One region of the Nostoc sp. MS1 genome, then DNA from elsewhere that is predicted to be linked to it. Evidence: predicted binding sites of a transcription regulator. Region 1 holds the regulator's gene; each other region holds the start of a gene.
The links. Region 1 encodes HrcA, which represses chaperone genes, less so after heat shock. Its sites were predicted from a motif close to TTAGCACTCNNGANTCNNGAGTGCTAA; they were not measured.

Region 2: groL (chaperonin GroEL) is a predicted target of HrcA. The motif match lies at 2,899-2,925, and genes of this name have one in related genera.
Region 3: groES (co-chaperone GroES) is a predicted target of HrcA. The motif match lies at 3,967-3,993, and genes of this name have one in related genera.

The regions. Positions count from the first base shown of each region.
Region 1 is NZ_AP023441.1:637,956-643,228, reverse strand. Features, by position in the region: gene NSMS1_RS02775 (hypothetical protein) at 1-54, opposite strand, end outside; gene NSMS1_RS02770 (hypothetical protein) at 325-555, shown strand; gene NSMS1_RS02765 (glutathione S-transferase family protein) at 563-1,573, opposite strand; gene NSMS1_RS02760 (DUF2834 domain-containing protein) at 1,714-2,385, opposite strand; gene hrcA (heat-inducible transcriptional repressor HrcA) at 2,398-3,471, opposite strand; gene NSMS1_RS02750 (rhodanese-like domain-containing protein) at 3,887-4,246, opposite strand; gene NSMS1_RS02745 (DUF3352 domain-containing protein) at 4,379-5,273, shown strand, end outside.
Region 2 is NZ_AP023441.1:4,264,387-4,269,659, reverse strand. Features, by position in the region: gene NSMS1_RS18485 (heme oxygenase (biliverdin-producing)) at 174-890, shown strand; gene groL (chaperonin GroEL) at 1,202-2,866, opposite strand; gene NSMS1_RS18475 (MraY family glycosyltransferase) at 3,025-4,134, shown strand; gene fabG (3-oxoacyl-[acyl-carrier-protein] reductase) at 4,230-4,982, opposite strand; gene trxA (thioredoxin) at 5,208-5,273, shown strand, end outside.
Region 3 is NZ_AP023441.1:5,046,511-5,051,783, forward strand. Features, by position in the region: gene NSMS1_RS21870 (nucleoside hydrolase) at 1-345, opposite strand, end outside; gene NSMS1_RS21875 (cytochrome P450) at 598-2,079, shown strand; gene NSMS1_RS21880 (response regulator transcription factor) at 2,310-2,987, opposite strand; gene groES (co-chaperone GroES) at 4,011-4,322, shown strand; gene groL (chaperonin GroEL) at 4,404-5,273, shown strand, end outside.

The sequences.
Region 1 (5,273 bases):
ATTAATATTAGGTTTAGCACCAGTTCCTTTATGACTAGCATGTCCACCGGGCATAATCTTTCACCTCATTATAGCTATCTAATTACACCTAGCTTAGTTACTTTTACTGTTAGGTAATACCTATCGTAAGGCTCGTATAAATAATTTAATAATCAGAACTTTAGATATACATTTTAAATAATAAAATCTTACTTTTGCTCATAATATAAAATGCTCTAAATAAAATAGTTATATTAGTAAATATACCAATTGTTAGAAGTATTATTTGTTTAGCTTAATCATAATTTAGATAAATTAATTAGGCAATTTGCACAGTGAGGAACAGTGGAGCAAGATCCAAAAGATTTAATTCATTTAGCGGTTCATGAATCTGCTGATCCAAGTGTGATGGAATCTTGGCAACAGGAAGCTAACTTGGGAAATCATGATGACTTGAATGATTCTGTTCACGATGATGCAAATGTTGATATTCCCATTCCTGGGCTTGATGATACTTTTGAACAACCAACAGTTGTAGACCACCAAATTACATCTGCTAATTTGAGTGCAGGATAAGCTTATTTTATTTTACTGATGTTGGGCGATCGCTCGTTTTTGATAAATAAGCCATATCAGGCCCAGAAGGTATAATCCCACCTGGATTTAAAGGAAACAAATTACCATAATAATCTTGTTTTATGCTGTCTAAATCACAGGTACTAGCAACGCCCTTTAGTTGATATAAGTCACACAAATAAGCGCCTAAATTTTCATAGTCTTGGATTCTGCGGCGGTTACACTTAAATAAGCCGTAGTAAACAATGTCAAAACGGAACAAAGTTGTAAATAGACGCACATCAGCTAAGGTGACGTTATCACCACAAAGGTAGGGACTATTAGCTAATGCTGCGTCAATTTCATCTAGAGTAGTGAATAATTCATCGCAGGCTTTGTTATATGCCTCTTGCGTTTGCGCGAAACCGCAACGATATACGCCGTTATTTACATTGGTGTAAATTTTATCGTTCCACCAATCTATTTTTTCTTTTAATTCTTCAGGATAAAGATTCAACGAAGGATTTAAGGCAAACTCGTTAAATTCGGAGTTCAGCATGACAATGATGTCTGCACTCTCGTTATTTACAATTGTCTTAGTTTGTTTATCCCACAATACGGGTACTGTGGAGCGTCCAGTATACCCTGGTTGGGCAAGGGTGTATAATTCAGCTAGAGTCTGACAACCTTCTTCTGGATTGTTGAATACCCAACCGCCTGTAGTCGCAGAGGGAGCAACAATAGATACTGCGATCGCATCTTCTAATCCTTTCAAAGTGCGGGTAACTAGGGTACGATGCGCCCAAGGACAACCTAAGCCAACATATAAGGTATAACGTCCGGCTGCTGGTTGGTAGGGGCTATCTTCCCCAGTTTTGATGAAGTTGCGAAACTGGCTACTAGGACGAATATACTCTCCTGATTTGCTGCGGGGGGCAATTTGGGACATCATGATTTGCCACATGGTTGTCCAGACAAATTTGCCCAAGCTGATGATTAGTTTGGGGGGTAGAGATTTGCCTTTTTTGGGTGTTTTCATGAGGTTTGAGGGGAGGATTTTTAAACGCAGAGGGGCGCAGAGGTTAGCGCGGTGAACCAGCGCTGTAGGAGGGTTTCCCTCCGCAGGCGACTGGTGAACCCGGAGGGAGGTACGCGGAGAGCCTCTGCATTAGGTGAAATCTATACGTTTAGTTGTTGTTTAGATACTACTTTTATTGTTTCCTCTGGTAATGGTGGACGTAAGCACAAGTAAATTAAGGGGCCAAATAGGGGAATTAGAGCGAATAGCCAAAATAATTCTGTTTGCCAACCGCGCCGCGCCATATCATCGCCTAACAAGGCTGGGAATAATAGACAAAGTAGGCAAAAGTCTAGGCTCATGACATGGATGAAGCGATCGCTTTGCCACTGTTGTATAAAATTGCTCCAATCTCCTTGTAGTAAACCGTAGGCGACTAAAATTGCTGTGCCTACGAGGAGAATGATACCAGTAATACGGGAATCTAGTAGTTTAATAAAGGCGTTCTTCGTGCCAGGGAATTGAGGATTGGCGTTGCGTAAAGTTAAATAAGGTAACAGCGCAAATGCACCTACACCAAATGAAGCGCTAGCAAATAGCCAAGCTGGTAGTTTCTGCCCTCTCCCATCAATAAATAAGACGGCGCTGTAAATCATCGGCCAGATGCCCATGAGGTTAAATAAGGTGATGACTAGAGGGTTAATGCCTTGCCATTGTCCGGTGGACAAGTCTTTGATTAGCTCGAATGTATCTGGTTGGTTGGGAGGAGCAAGGACAAAAGCATAAAATGTAAACCCTAACCACAGCACCCCAAAGGCAATTTTTCTGACCATGATTCCATCTAGTTAACTGAACGCTTCTGAGAGGTAATCAGCCGCCGCCGCTACAACTGCGATCGCATTTTCGTAATCCAAGCGGGTAGGGCCTAAAACTCCCACACTACCCAAGGGGACTGCTCCCCGGCGATAGGTAGAGGAAATGAGGGAGCAAGTACGAATTGGTTCTAGGGGGTTTTCTGCGCCGATGCGAACTGTTACCTTCGATTTATTGCTATCTTCTAGCTCCGGCTCTTCAAATATTAACCGCCAAAGTTGCTCTTGTTCTTCTTCCAAGAGTTGGATGATGGTTTGCACTTGCTGTAGCTGAGAAAATTCTGGTTGGCGTAAAACTTCGGCTACACCCCGCACCATAATTTGCGTTGCCGCAGGTGGAGCAGTACGGTTAGCTAACTCTGCTACGGAAGTTTTGAGAAACTCGCCATAGCGTTGAAATTCTCGGTCTAATTGACTCCAATCAAGGGTGCTAATTTCTAGCACACTTCGCCCCCGTAAGTGGCTATTTAAGAAGTTAGAAACTATCTGTAATTCCCTGTCAATTACCTCAGCATCGGGTTTTTCGCTTCTACCAGGAGGCAGATCCAACAGCTTGGAATGAGTTTCATAATTATCCGTTACCAAAATCAGCATGATGCGCCCCGCTTCTATCTGCATTAATTGCAGATGTCGGACTGTGGCTGTGTTGGTTTGTGGCATGGTAATCAAGCTAATACACCCACTCAAGCTAGCCAAAATCTGCGCGGCTCCTTGCAACAGAATCTCTAAGCTCCAATCTTCCCACTGGAGACGCTGTTGTAGGGCTAACTCTACCTCTTTGGCTAACACTTCCGATGGTGTAATTAGCTGGTCAACATAAATGCGATAACCTGAGTCAGATGGTACTCGTCCGGCTGATGTGTGTGGTTGGTACAATAACCCAGATTTTTCCAGTACGCCCATCACATTGCGAATTGTCGCAGAGCTAACACCCAGGCCGAACTCCTCGACCAAAGCTTTTGAACCCACTGGCTCTGCCGTAGCTATATAATGACGTACCGTTGCCCAAAGTATATGCTGTTGTCGATTAGTCAACTGAACTTGCATAGGTGTATTTGTCAGAAGGCAAATTTTAAGTAAGTTTTAAAAAAAGTGAAGCTTTAAACCAAAAATTAATAATAGTTAATTAAAAAGTTAAGAACTATATTTCTATTGTAATAACTATTATTAACTTTCTCTGGCTGCTATTCTATTTACCAGATTGATAAAAGAAAAAATGTGATATTGTTTTATTTAATTGTCTAAGTATTTTTGCATATTTATCTCAAAGAAATTGTATTGTAAGATACGTATTTTCTGGGGTACTATATACATCTATTATGCTAGTTAAAGGTAGATTTAACCTGAAGATTTGGGCTGTCATTTATGTAATTTTTGTTAGCAATAATTTTGTCAACAATAGCACAAATTAGCTGGAATATTAAACTCCAGCTAGAGATACTTTTATTTAGCGAATTAGTTACTAATACTGAGGAATTGAGGCATCAACTCGCACAGAGTAAGCATCAATACCACCAGCAATATTTTTGACATTAGTAAATCCCTGCGATACCAGCCACTGACACATCTGAGCGGAACGAACTCCGTGGTGACACAATACCAGAGTTTCCGCTTGGGGATCGAACATAGCTGGTACTTGTTCTGACCATTGAGCATATTCACTCAAAGGTAGATTGACAAAGCCATCAATTTGCGCGATCGCTAATTCTTGCGGTTCACGTACATCTATGAACTGAATATTTGCTTCTTTATTAGCCAGACGTTCAGCTAATTCATTTACACTAATTTGAGTAATCGGTTGCCCAGAAGTATTGCCTGTCATGTGGTTTTTGTCATCAATCTTATATTATTTATGTTGGCAGAAAATGGGAGGAGTGGGGAGAGATGGGGAAGTAGAAAAAACTATGGACTATGGACTAATGACTAATGACTATGGACTAATGACTAACAACTAATGACTACACAACGCTCATTATCTGGTTTTGTTATTGCTGGAGCGATCGCATTAATTGTAGCGGCGATCGCCAGCTTTTATTGGTTCTTTGCTAAAAGTCCGGCTAACTTGGTTGCGTCTACTTCTCAATCTAGCGCGGCTGTATTTGTGTCGAAGCTGGCTCCGGTGACGGTTTCTCTATTAGTGAATCCTGACAGATTGGAATCTTTCGACAGTTCGGGAGAACTATCTAAACTCAAAAATAGTTTGTTGACTAAGAGTGGTATAGATTATAAGCAAGATATCCAACCTTGGCTCAAAGATGAAATTACACTGGCTGTTACTACCTTAGATATCGACCGTGACCCGGACAACGGTAAACAACCAGGATATCTGATGGCGTTAGCTACTGACAAGCCAACCAAAAGCCAGGAGTTTCTCCAGTTATTGTTCTCCAAACGGGTGTTAGCGGGAGCAAACTTAGAGACGGAGGAATATGAAGGTGCAAAAATTATTTATGATAGTTCCCTACCGGAGTCTGATTCTCTAGCGGGTGCGGTGGTAGATGGCTTTGTCCTATTCGCCAATAATCCTAAAGTTTTACGTGATGCAATTAATAATGTCCAGGCTCCTGACTTAAACTTGTTGAGTTCTCCCCAATACCAAAAAGCTACTCAACAGTTACCTAAAGGTTCTCTAGCTGCGGCTTTTCTCAATCTTCCTTTAGTTGCACAATGGCAAGGGTTAAACTTACCAGAACCAACATATGATAGTGAAATTGTCGCCCTCACCTTAAATTCTAAAGGCATCTTGGCAGAAACCAACTTCCTAACTAACTTGGAAATTGAACCAACATCTTCCCAGTTAACCAAACCTGTAGGCGCATTACAATATCTTCCCGCTTCAGCAGGTTTAG
Region 2 (5,273 bases), 3.5 Mb from region 1:
CTATTACGGTCTTGATTGCTGTGTCAGTTAACAAAAGTATAAATTCTCTGTACTTAAAAAATATTAATATAAATTCTCATCAAATAGTTCTAATGTTACGTTTTAGTGGCATTTTTTAGCTGTCCGTAATTTAAAACTCCGGTAGTTGACCTTTTAAAGTTGAGAAATTTAGTATGAGCAGCAATTTAGCAAGCAAACTGCGTGTTGGTACAAAAAAAGCCCACACAATGGCAGAAAACGTAGGTTTTGTCAAATGCTTTTTAAAAGGAGTGGTAGAAAAAAGCTCTTACCGGAAGCTAGTGGCTAACTTCTACTACGTATACTCGGCGATGGAAGAGGAGATGGAAAAGCATCGCCAACACCCAATTGTTTCCAAAATTAATTTTCCCCAACTGAACCGTAAGCAGAGCTTAGAACAAGACCTGAGTTATTACTACGGCGCTAACTGGCGTGAACAAATCCAACTTTCGCCAGCCGGGGAAGCTTACGTACAACGCATTCGAGAAATTTCAGCTACCGAACCAGAACTGTTAATTGCTCATTCTTATACCCGTTACTTAGGTGATTTATCTGGAGGACAAATCCTCAAGAATATTGCTGTAACAGCAATGAACTTGACCGACGCACAAGGAACAGCCTTTTATGAGTTCGCTGATATTCCTGATGAGAAAGCTTTTAAAACCAAATACCGTCAAACTTTGGATGAGTTACCAATTGATGATGCTACAGGCGATCGCATCGTTGATGAAGCCAACGCTGCTTTTGGCATGAACATGAAAATGTTCCAAGAACTAGAAGGCAACTTAATCAAGGCGATCGGTATGATGGTATACAACACCTTGACCCGCAAACGCACACGCGGCAACACCGAATTAGCTACGGCTGAGTAGTAAAGAAGGCAGGAGGCAGGAGGCAGGAGGTAACAACATTACTGCTGGTGGCAAACAAGCCTCAAGATGTCCTCATTTATGCGACTACAGCTATAGCAATTCAAAATTCAAAATTAAGGGATTTTGAATAATTAAAAAGGGGCAGCTTCCCTGAGTTTACCTGCTTTAGAAGCAGGCGATCGCAAGGAGGATGCCCCTAATGTTTTAGGGAATAAGGGGGATGGAGGAGATGAGGAGGATGAGGGAGACAAGGAAGACAAGGGAGATCAAAATTCTCTACTTAGCACTCCCCACTCATCACTCCGCACTCTCTAGAACATACCCATGCCACCCATGCCACCCATACCACCCATACCGCCCATACCACCCATACCGGGATCAGCAGGAACAGCAGCTTTCTTCTCTGGTTTTTCTACAACGATCGCTTCTGTGGTGAGAACTAACCCAGCGATGGAAGCGGCGTTTTGCAATGCAGAACGAACAACTTTAGCGGGGTCGATAATACCAGCTGCAATCAGGTCTTCAAATTCACCGGTAGCAGCGTTGTAACCTACGTTGAACTCGCTGTCTTTAACTCTAGAGACAATTATGGAACCTTCAGCACCGGCATTGTCGGCAATTTGTCGTAAGGGTGCTTCTAAAGCGCGTTTAACGATATCAGCACCGATTTTTTCCTCTTCTTCAAAGTTAGCTTTAATCTCGTCTACCTTGCTAGCCAAGTAAATTAAGGTTTTGCCGCCGCCAGGAACAATACCTTCAGCTACAGCAGCTTTGGTAGCGTTGAGTGCGTCTTCAATTCTCAGTTTGCGGTCTTTGAGTTCGGTTTCGGTAGCCGCACCAACTTTAATTACTGCCACACCACCAGCTAACTTGGCAATGCGTTCTTGTAATTTCTCTTGATCGTATTCAGAATCAGTCTCTTCTAATTGTTTGCGAATTTGACCGATGCGTTTTTGAATTTCTGGCTTGGTGGTAGTACCTGCAACAATTGTGGTACTTTCCTTATCAATTGTGATTGTCCGCGCCGTACCTAAAGCTTCGATGGAAGCTGTATCCAAGCTGAGACCGATTTCTTCAGAAATTAGCTGACCGTCGGTTAGGATGGCGATATCTTGCAATAACGCTTTGCGGCGTTCGCCAAATCCTGGGGCTTTAATTGCTGCAACGGAAAGTACACCCCGCGCCTTATTCACTACTAAAGTTGCTAAAGCATCTCCTTCTACATCTTCAGCAACGATGAGTAAGGGTTGACCCAAACGCGCTACTTTTTCCAGAATGGGGACTAACTCTTGGATGCTGTTGATTTTTTTGTCGGTAATCAGAATCCGGGCATTTTCCAGTTCTACCGTTTGGCGTTCGTTGTTGGTGATGAAGTAGGGGGAAATATATCCTCGGTCAATCTGCATCCCTTCTACTACGTCTAGTTCGGTGGTAAGGGATTTGGATTCTTCTACGGTGATTACACCATCTTTGGTGACTCGTTCCACCGCTTCGGCAATCATGTTGCCAACTTCTTCATCGTTACCAGCCGAAACGGTAGCAACTTGAGCGATCGCACTACCTTCTACTGGCTTGGCTACCTTAGCAATTTCCGCTACCAATGCTTCAGTAGTTTTATCAATCCCACGCTTCAAGCTCACTGGGTTGCTACCAGCCGCTACGTTCTTCAAACCTTCTTTAATTAAAGCTTGTACCAAAACTGTTGCTGTGGTTGTACCATCACCTGCTACATCTTTGGTTTTTGATGCTACTTCTTGAATTAATCTAGCACCAGTATTTTCTAAAGGATCTTCTAATTCAATTTCTTTAGCAACAGTGATACCATCATTAACAATTTGGGGTGTGCCGTACTTTTTTTCTAAAAGCACGTTACGACCCTTTGGCCCCAAAGTGATTTTCACCGCATCAGCCAGGGCATTAACACCCCGCTCTAAAGCACGCCGTGACTCTTCGTCAAATGCAATAATTTTTGCCATGTTTCCTTTCTCTAGCGCTTCCATTAGACAATTTAGCACTCACAGGGTCAGAGTGCTAAATACTTCAAAAATTCAAACCGGATGTGGAATGAAAAAAAATTGATTAATATACACTTGATGCTCATTTGGGACAATAGCAGTGATGGTTAAATCGGGAGATGAATATATACAACTCCCTTAAGTCTATAGGCATTGCTGACCCTAGCGGCTCCGGCTGGTTGGCAGTAGTATTTACATTCATGTTGGCTTGGCTGGTAACGTGGCGTTTAATTCCCACGGTACGTAAATTTGCCTTGCGGGTGGGTTGGGCTGACCAACCAAACGCCCGACGGCTTAATCGAGAACCGTTGCCAAATGCAGGGGGTTTAGCCATTTACGCGGGAGTAATCGCCGCTTTGGTCTTAGCAAGCCTCTTGCGACCCATCGAGCTGCAAAGCGTTTTAGCTCAAGTATTGACTATTTTACTAGGGGGTTCAATCCTAGTCTTGGTCGGATTTATTGACGATCAGTTCGGATTACCCCCCTCTGTACGTTTATGGGCGCAAATTGTCACAGCATTATTACTGGTAGCAAATGGCATCAGTGTTGACGTGAAATTTGGCACACCAATTGATTCCATCCTCTCAATGTTGCTCACTGTGCTGTGGGTAGTAGGTATTACCAACGCCGTCAACTTGATGGATGGGATGGATGGATTGGCGGGAGGAGTTAGTTTCATCACCGCCATGAGTTTGTTAGGCGTATCTGCCCAATTTCCTAATCGGGCTGCGGCTACCTTAGTTTTGGCAGCCTTGGGAGGTGCAGCTTTAGGCTTCTTGCGCCATAACTTCCATCCCTCAAGAATCATCATGGGGGATGCTGGAGCATACTTTTTCGGTTATGTGTTAGCGGCAACTAGTATTTTAGGTAGCCTGCAACGTAATACCATATTTGCTCTCAGTCCTACAGTTTTATTTCTCTTATTGCCAGTGCTAGATACTACCCAAGTATTCGTTCGGCGACTACTGGCAGGCAAAAACCCCTTAAGTACCCCTGGCAAAGACCATTTACACCACCGTTTACTCGCTTGGGGATTCTCTCAACGCCGTGCCGCATTTACCCTATGGTCAATCACCTTGGGTTGTAACGTACTAGCGATGAGAGTCCAAGGCATGAGCTTCATGGTCATATTTGCCACAGCCACTAGTATTATTCTTCTGCTCGGCTTTACAGTTTGGCAAAGAATGAGAACAGGGAATAGAGAACAGTTGACAGGGAACAGTGAGTAACAATTGACAGTTGACAATTGACAATTGACAGTTGTTAGGTTGTTTTCACTGTTTACTGTGGACTATGGACTAATGACTAATGACCAATGACTAATTTACATCACCATGCCGCCATCGACATTAAACACTTGTCCAGTAATGTAAGTGGCGGCAGGGTCGGCAGCCAGGAAGCGCACCATACCTGCGATTTCTTCTGGTTGACCATAGCGTCCTAAAGGAATGTATTGCAAAATGCCTTCAGCTTTGAGGTTGCTAGTCATGTCTGTGGCAATGAAACCAGGGGCGACGGCGTTAACTGTAATGCCGCGAGATGCTAATTCTTTAGCAACGGTTTTGGTAAAACCAATTACACCAGCTTTAGCAGCGCTGTAGTTTGCTTGCCCAGGATTACCCATTTGTCCGGCAACGGAGGTAATGTTGATTATCCGTCCAGACCTTTGCTTCAGCATGAGTTTACTAACGGCGCGAGTACATAAAAATACACCAGTTAAATTTAAGTCAATTACAGCTTGCCAATCTTCCGGCTTCATTCTGAGTAGGAGAGTGTCGCGGGTGATCCCGGCGTTATTCACCAAAATATCGATGCGCTTGAACTTATCGATCGCAGTATTGATAAGGTTGTCTACTTGATCTACTTGGGACACATCAGCTTGTAGGGCGATCGCTTCACCACCAGCATTAGTAATTTCTGCTACCACGGCATCAGCCGCAGTGCTAGAACTAGCATAATTAACCACGACAGTAGCGCCATAATTCGCTAACTCTAAAGCGATCGCTCGTCCAATCCCCCGTGAAGCGCCTGTAACAACTGCTACTTGTCCTTTTAAATTTTCAGTTAACACGGCCATAAAATATTCCTTTAGCTTCTAAATTCCCGCGCTAATTATCTTATGGCGATTTGTACCTAAAACAGTCATTAGTCATTAGTCCATAGTCAACAGTGGAAACAACTTGACAACTGTCAACCGTCAATTATTAACTGCTTCGCAACAATAAAAATAAAATAATGTTACACCGTTTTCAGAAATCAGACATTAATATTAAATTCAATCGATAAAAAATTGGTGTGTCACATGACTACTAAAAAACAATTCAACAGCTTTGAAGAGATGCTGTCTGGTTCTGATTTACCTGTTTTA
Region 3 (5,273 bases), 2.7 Mb from region 1:
CCCAGGATATTTTTTAATAGTTTCAATAATCGCATCAATAGCATGTGCTGAGTGGGGTTCACTTTTCGGTTCTGGATAGAGCATGTTACCCATACCATCTTTGCCATGAAACCAATCAGCATAACTAGCTTCCCGTAACATAGGCTTGTTGCAACCCACATATACAGGTGTAGAAGCGTTGCATACATCAAGGGTGTACAAAGCATTCTTCACGCCTTGCCCAACGGGAACATTACCGTTGACTATTGTTAGTGCTAAAACTTCCACATCTGGCCAATGGTGCGCCATAATGAGCGCCACTGCATCATCAGAAGCTGTATCTGTATCAATGAGAAATTTACGCATAAGATTAATGGTTGATAAAAACGCATGATAACAGAATAAGGTTTATGATTTTGATACACAAAGAAATAAACACTTTACTTATAAAAAAGTTCTTCAAAAACAATTAATAACTAACAATTAAATACTGTATTTTATCTAGCAAATACTTATTAAATGTTTAATAGGTTAACCCATCAATTGAAAATAAATTTTTATTATCTCATCAAGTAATAATAGACTAACATTTCTATATTCCTGGTGTTTTATATAAAGATGGCAATAACCACTGATAGACCGAGATTAACTATACCTGGGCCTAATCCTTTACCCATTTTTGGACGCATTGCACCGCTTGTAGGATATGTTCAAGACTCTATTGCTTTATCGCGTTGTCTATTTAAAAAATATGGTTCAGTGGTGTCTTTAGTAGCAGGAGGCGGGACAAATCTTTACTCATCAGAAGATTACTGTCCTGGTACTGTGCTGGCTTATGGGCCAGAAAATGTTCGAGAGGTTACAAGTCAGCATGAGGTTTATCATAAATACCCCTTAACTGGAGGCTTATATCGTAAGCGTCATGAGTCTCCACGCACGGAAACTTTAAAACATTTTGGTGTAGGTTTATTTGGTGTTAATAGTACAAATCATCGTCAGCATCGCCAATTATTAATGCCAGCTTTTCATAGACAGCGAATTGAGTCTTATTGTGATGATATTGTGACTATTACGCAATCGGTTTTAGAACAATTACCAATAGGTAAATCTGTGAATCTTTGTGAAGTGATGCGAATGCTGACATTGCGCGTCGCTACTAAAACCTTATTTGGTGAGGATATTGGTAATGAGGGGGGTAAGAGTGCCAGATTATTGCAGCAAATTGGTACTTTGTTGGGTTCACCTGCGATCGCCATTCTACCATTCGATATCCCAGGTCTACCTTTCCACCGTCTGCTGAGTTTAATGGCGCAGCTAGATGATGAAATGCGTACCCTCATCCGCCAGAAACAAGCCCAAGGCTTAGACTCAAAGGATGTACTGTCAATGCTTATCCAAGCGCGGGATGTGGACAGTGGCTTAGGATTAGCCGAAGATGAATTACTAGGTCATGTCAGCGTCATCTTTGCAGCAGGTCATGAAACCAGCGCCAACGCCTTAACTTGGACGCTGTTTTTACTTTCCCAACATCCCCAAGTAGCAGCCGACTTACTTGATGAGTTGGAAAGTGTTTTGCAAGGCGCACCACCAACTGTAGAGAAGTTGCAGCAACTACCCTTGTTAGAGCGAGTAATTAAAGAAAGTTTGCGAGTATTACCCCCTGTACCCTGGAATGCGCGAGTAACATCGCAACCAACATCTCTGGGAGGCTATGAATTACCAACAGGGACAGAAGTTTTTGTCAGCATTTACCACACCCATCACATGCCAGAAATCTTCCCCAACCCAGAGAAGTTTGATCCCCAGCGCTGGGAACATAAAGAACCCACGATGTACGAATACAACCCGTTTAGCGCTGGTTCTCGCATTTGTATCGGCGCACCCTTTGCGCTCATGGAGATTAAAATAGTTTTGGCAATGCTGTTAACCCAATATCGCCTGCAATACATTCCTCAGCAACGGTTAGACAGGGATGCACTAATTGTCATGGCTCCCAAATATGGAATGCAAATGCTCATCAACAAGCAAGACCGTCAATTTACCAAGGGTGTGGGTAGCGTCCGAGGTAACGTATGTGAAATGGTAGAACTCAATAATTAATTAGGTAGGCAGGAGGCAGGAGGTTTTGAGCTTCTTGACCTTGACTTATGTAGTTCAGTTTATTTGCCTCTTCCTGCTTAATACCAATTCTTCAAAATTCAACTACTAAATTTTGAATTTTGAATTTTGTAGCGTTAGCTTCCCGTAGGGTATTTTGAATTGATAAAAGCTATCAGCTGTCAGCTGTCAGTTAATCATTATTAAGCTGACGGCTGAATGCTGATAGCTATTTAAGCCATTTGATTTTCAATCGCCCACCGTGCGAGTTCAGTACGGTTATGGAGATTGGTTTTGCCCAACATATTGGACACATGGCTTTCAACAGTGCGCTGACTAACGTTTAATTCTTCAGCGATTTCACGGTTAGCTAAACCCCTAGCAACAAACTGTACTACCTTCAGTTCGGTTGGGGTTAACTGGACATCGAAAGGAACCTGAATGCGGGAACCGTTTTCCCCACCTTTAGCTTGGTGTTCCTTCCAACGGATAGTCTGTTTCAGTGAAGATTCTACTTGTGCAACAAGTTCTTCTGGTTCAAAAGGTTTGACCATGTAAACATCTGCACCTTTGTTCAGACCTTTAACTCGGTCTGCACTTTGTCCTTTTGCCGAGAGGAAAAGAACAGGAATCCAACTGGTACGTTCATTTTGCCGGACTTGTTCAACAAAGGTATATCCGTCCATTTCTGGCATCATCACGTCACAGATGATCATGTCTGGAACATCATGTTCAAGAATTTCCAGAGCTTCTCTTCCGTTTTCTGCCGTGACGACTTCATACCCTCTAAATTCCAAGTAGTCCTTCACCAGCAAGATGAGGTTAGGGTCATCATCAATTAATAGGAGTCGTTTGTGATCTTTCATGCTGGGCTCTTTCATAGCAGTGGCACTTGTCGCGCTTCGATCCATCAAGGTCTTGAATGGTTATCCTTAATATGGTGGATTGTCGAGATATTGTCATTTTTCCCACTTAAGTTGCCCTTTCTTCCTTGGAGTCTTAAAAGTGGTGTTCACTTTCGATGACATCACCAGTGCATTGGCAAAATTCCAGTAAGGATACGCAGAGCAATAGTATTATAATGCGCTATTATATATCCCTTTGAAAGTTGCGGGTGAAAATACACTGATTAAATAATAATCTTTCTAGTCACAAGTAAGTATTGGCTTAAGATGACCCTATCTGTAACACAACCCGCGTTTTCATCGGCTTACTGCTCTACATTACCCTTGTTGATTTTAAGCCTTTGTTGGATGTCCACAAGCAATTCAGGGAACTTTCGGCAAAGGATGGGTTAAAAATGAGATTCTTGCACCACCATTATGCCTATCAAGTGTTTTTTGGATGATCCGCTCAATAACCTCCGGTTTTGCTTGGCGAAACCAGACACTTCCGGTTAGACAATTATTATCGATCTAGAACAACAAACACGCAAGCTCTAAACCTTGAGTTTTGTTGCACTACATCACTGTATTGTTACTCATTGAGCGTATCTCTAGTTACTGTTCTATAACAAATTCCCCACTTTGCAAATAAAGTTCTCCATATAAAAATATTCGTTACTTACAGAAAAAAACCTGAAAATTACGAATAATTGAGTATTAGTACTTACGGGGTTGTTAAATTTGTCATTAGTCATTAGTCATTAGTCATTAGTCATTAGTCCATAGTCCATAGTCAAAAGTCAGGAGGCAGAAGAGGCAAGGGAGCAAGGAAGAGGGACTTCCACCTTTCCCCCTGCTCCCTGCTTCTTTCTCTCCCTCATCTCCCTCATCTCCTTCCTCTTCCCCACTCCCCACTCCCCACTCCCTACTCCCCATTCCCCAGCAATTCCAGTTCGGAAACCCGTACACACTCAAACATTGCCATGCTAGGATGGTTTTCGGTAAATTAGCACTCAGGAGTTGAGAGTGCTAACTCTGGAGAAATTAAATATGGCAGCTGTATCTTTAAGTGTATCGACAGTCAAACCTTTAGGCGATCGCGTTTTCGTGAAAGTGAGCGCATCGGAAGAAAAGACCGCAGGTGGTCTATATTTGCCCGACACCGCTAAGGAAAAACCCCAAGTAGGTGAAGTTGTAGCCCTTGGCGCAGGCAAGCGTAATGATGACGGTAGCCGTCAAGAATTGGAAGTAAAAATTGGCGACAAGGTGCTGTACTCCAAGTACGCTGGCACTGATGTAAAGCTCGGAACAGAAGAATACGTACTGCTTTCTGAAAAAGACATTCTAGCAGTCGTTGGCTAATTAGTCATAGCCATACCAATGACTAATGACCAATGACCACTGACACAACACTTGATTTAACTTCCTGAGATTGACACAACTATGGCAAAGCGCATTATTTACAACGAAAACGCTCGTCGCGCCCTGGAGCGTGGTATTGACATCCTAGCTGAGGCTGTAGCTGTTACCCTTGGCCCCAAAGGTCGTAACGTAGTATTAGAAAAGAAATTTGGTGCGCCTCAAATCGTTAACGACGGTGTAACCATCGCTAAAGAAATCGAATTAGAAGATCATATTGAAAACACTGGCGTTGCTTTGATTCGCCAAGCTGCTTCTAAAACCAATGATGCAGCAGGTGACGGTACAACTACAGCTACCGTTTTGGCTCATGCAATTGTCAAAGAAGGCTTACGTAACGTTGCGGCTGGTGCTAACGCGATTCTGTTGAAGCGCGGTATTGATAAAGCTACCAACTTCTTGGTAGACAGAATCAGAGAACACGCTCGTCCTGTAGAAGATTCTAAGGCGATCGCCCAAGTTGGTGCAATCTCTGCTGGTAACGACGATGAAGTCGGTCAGATGATTGCTGAAGCTATGGATAAAGTAGGTAAGGAAGGCGTTATCTCCTTAGAAGAAGGTAAGTCTGTAACTACCGAATTGGAAGTAACAGAAGGGATGCGCTTTGACAAAGGCTACATCTCCCCCTACTTCGCTACCGATCCCGAGCGGATGGAAGCGATTTTCGATGAGCCTTTCTTGCTGTTGACCGACAAGAAAATTGCTCTTGTGCAAGATTTAGTACCAGTTCTAGAGCAAGTAGCGCGTGCTGGTCGTCCCCTGGTGATTATTGCTGAAGATATTGAAAAAGAAGCTTTAGCAACTTTGGTAGTTAACCGTTTACGCGGTGTACTGAATGTAGCTGCTGTGAAGGCTCCTGGATTTGGCGATCGCCGTAAGGCTATGCTGGAAGAT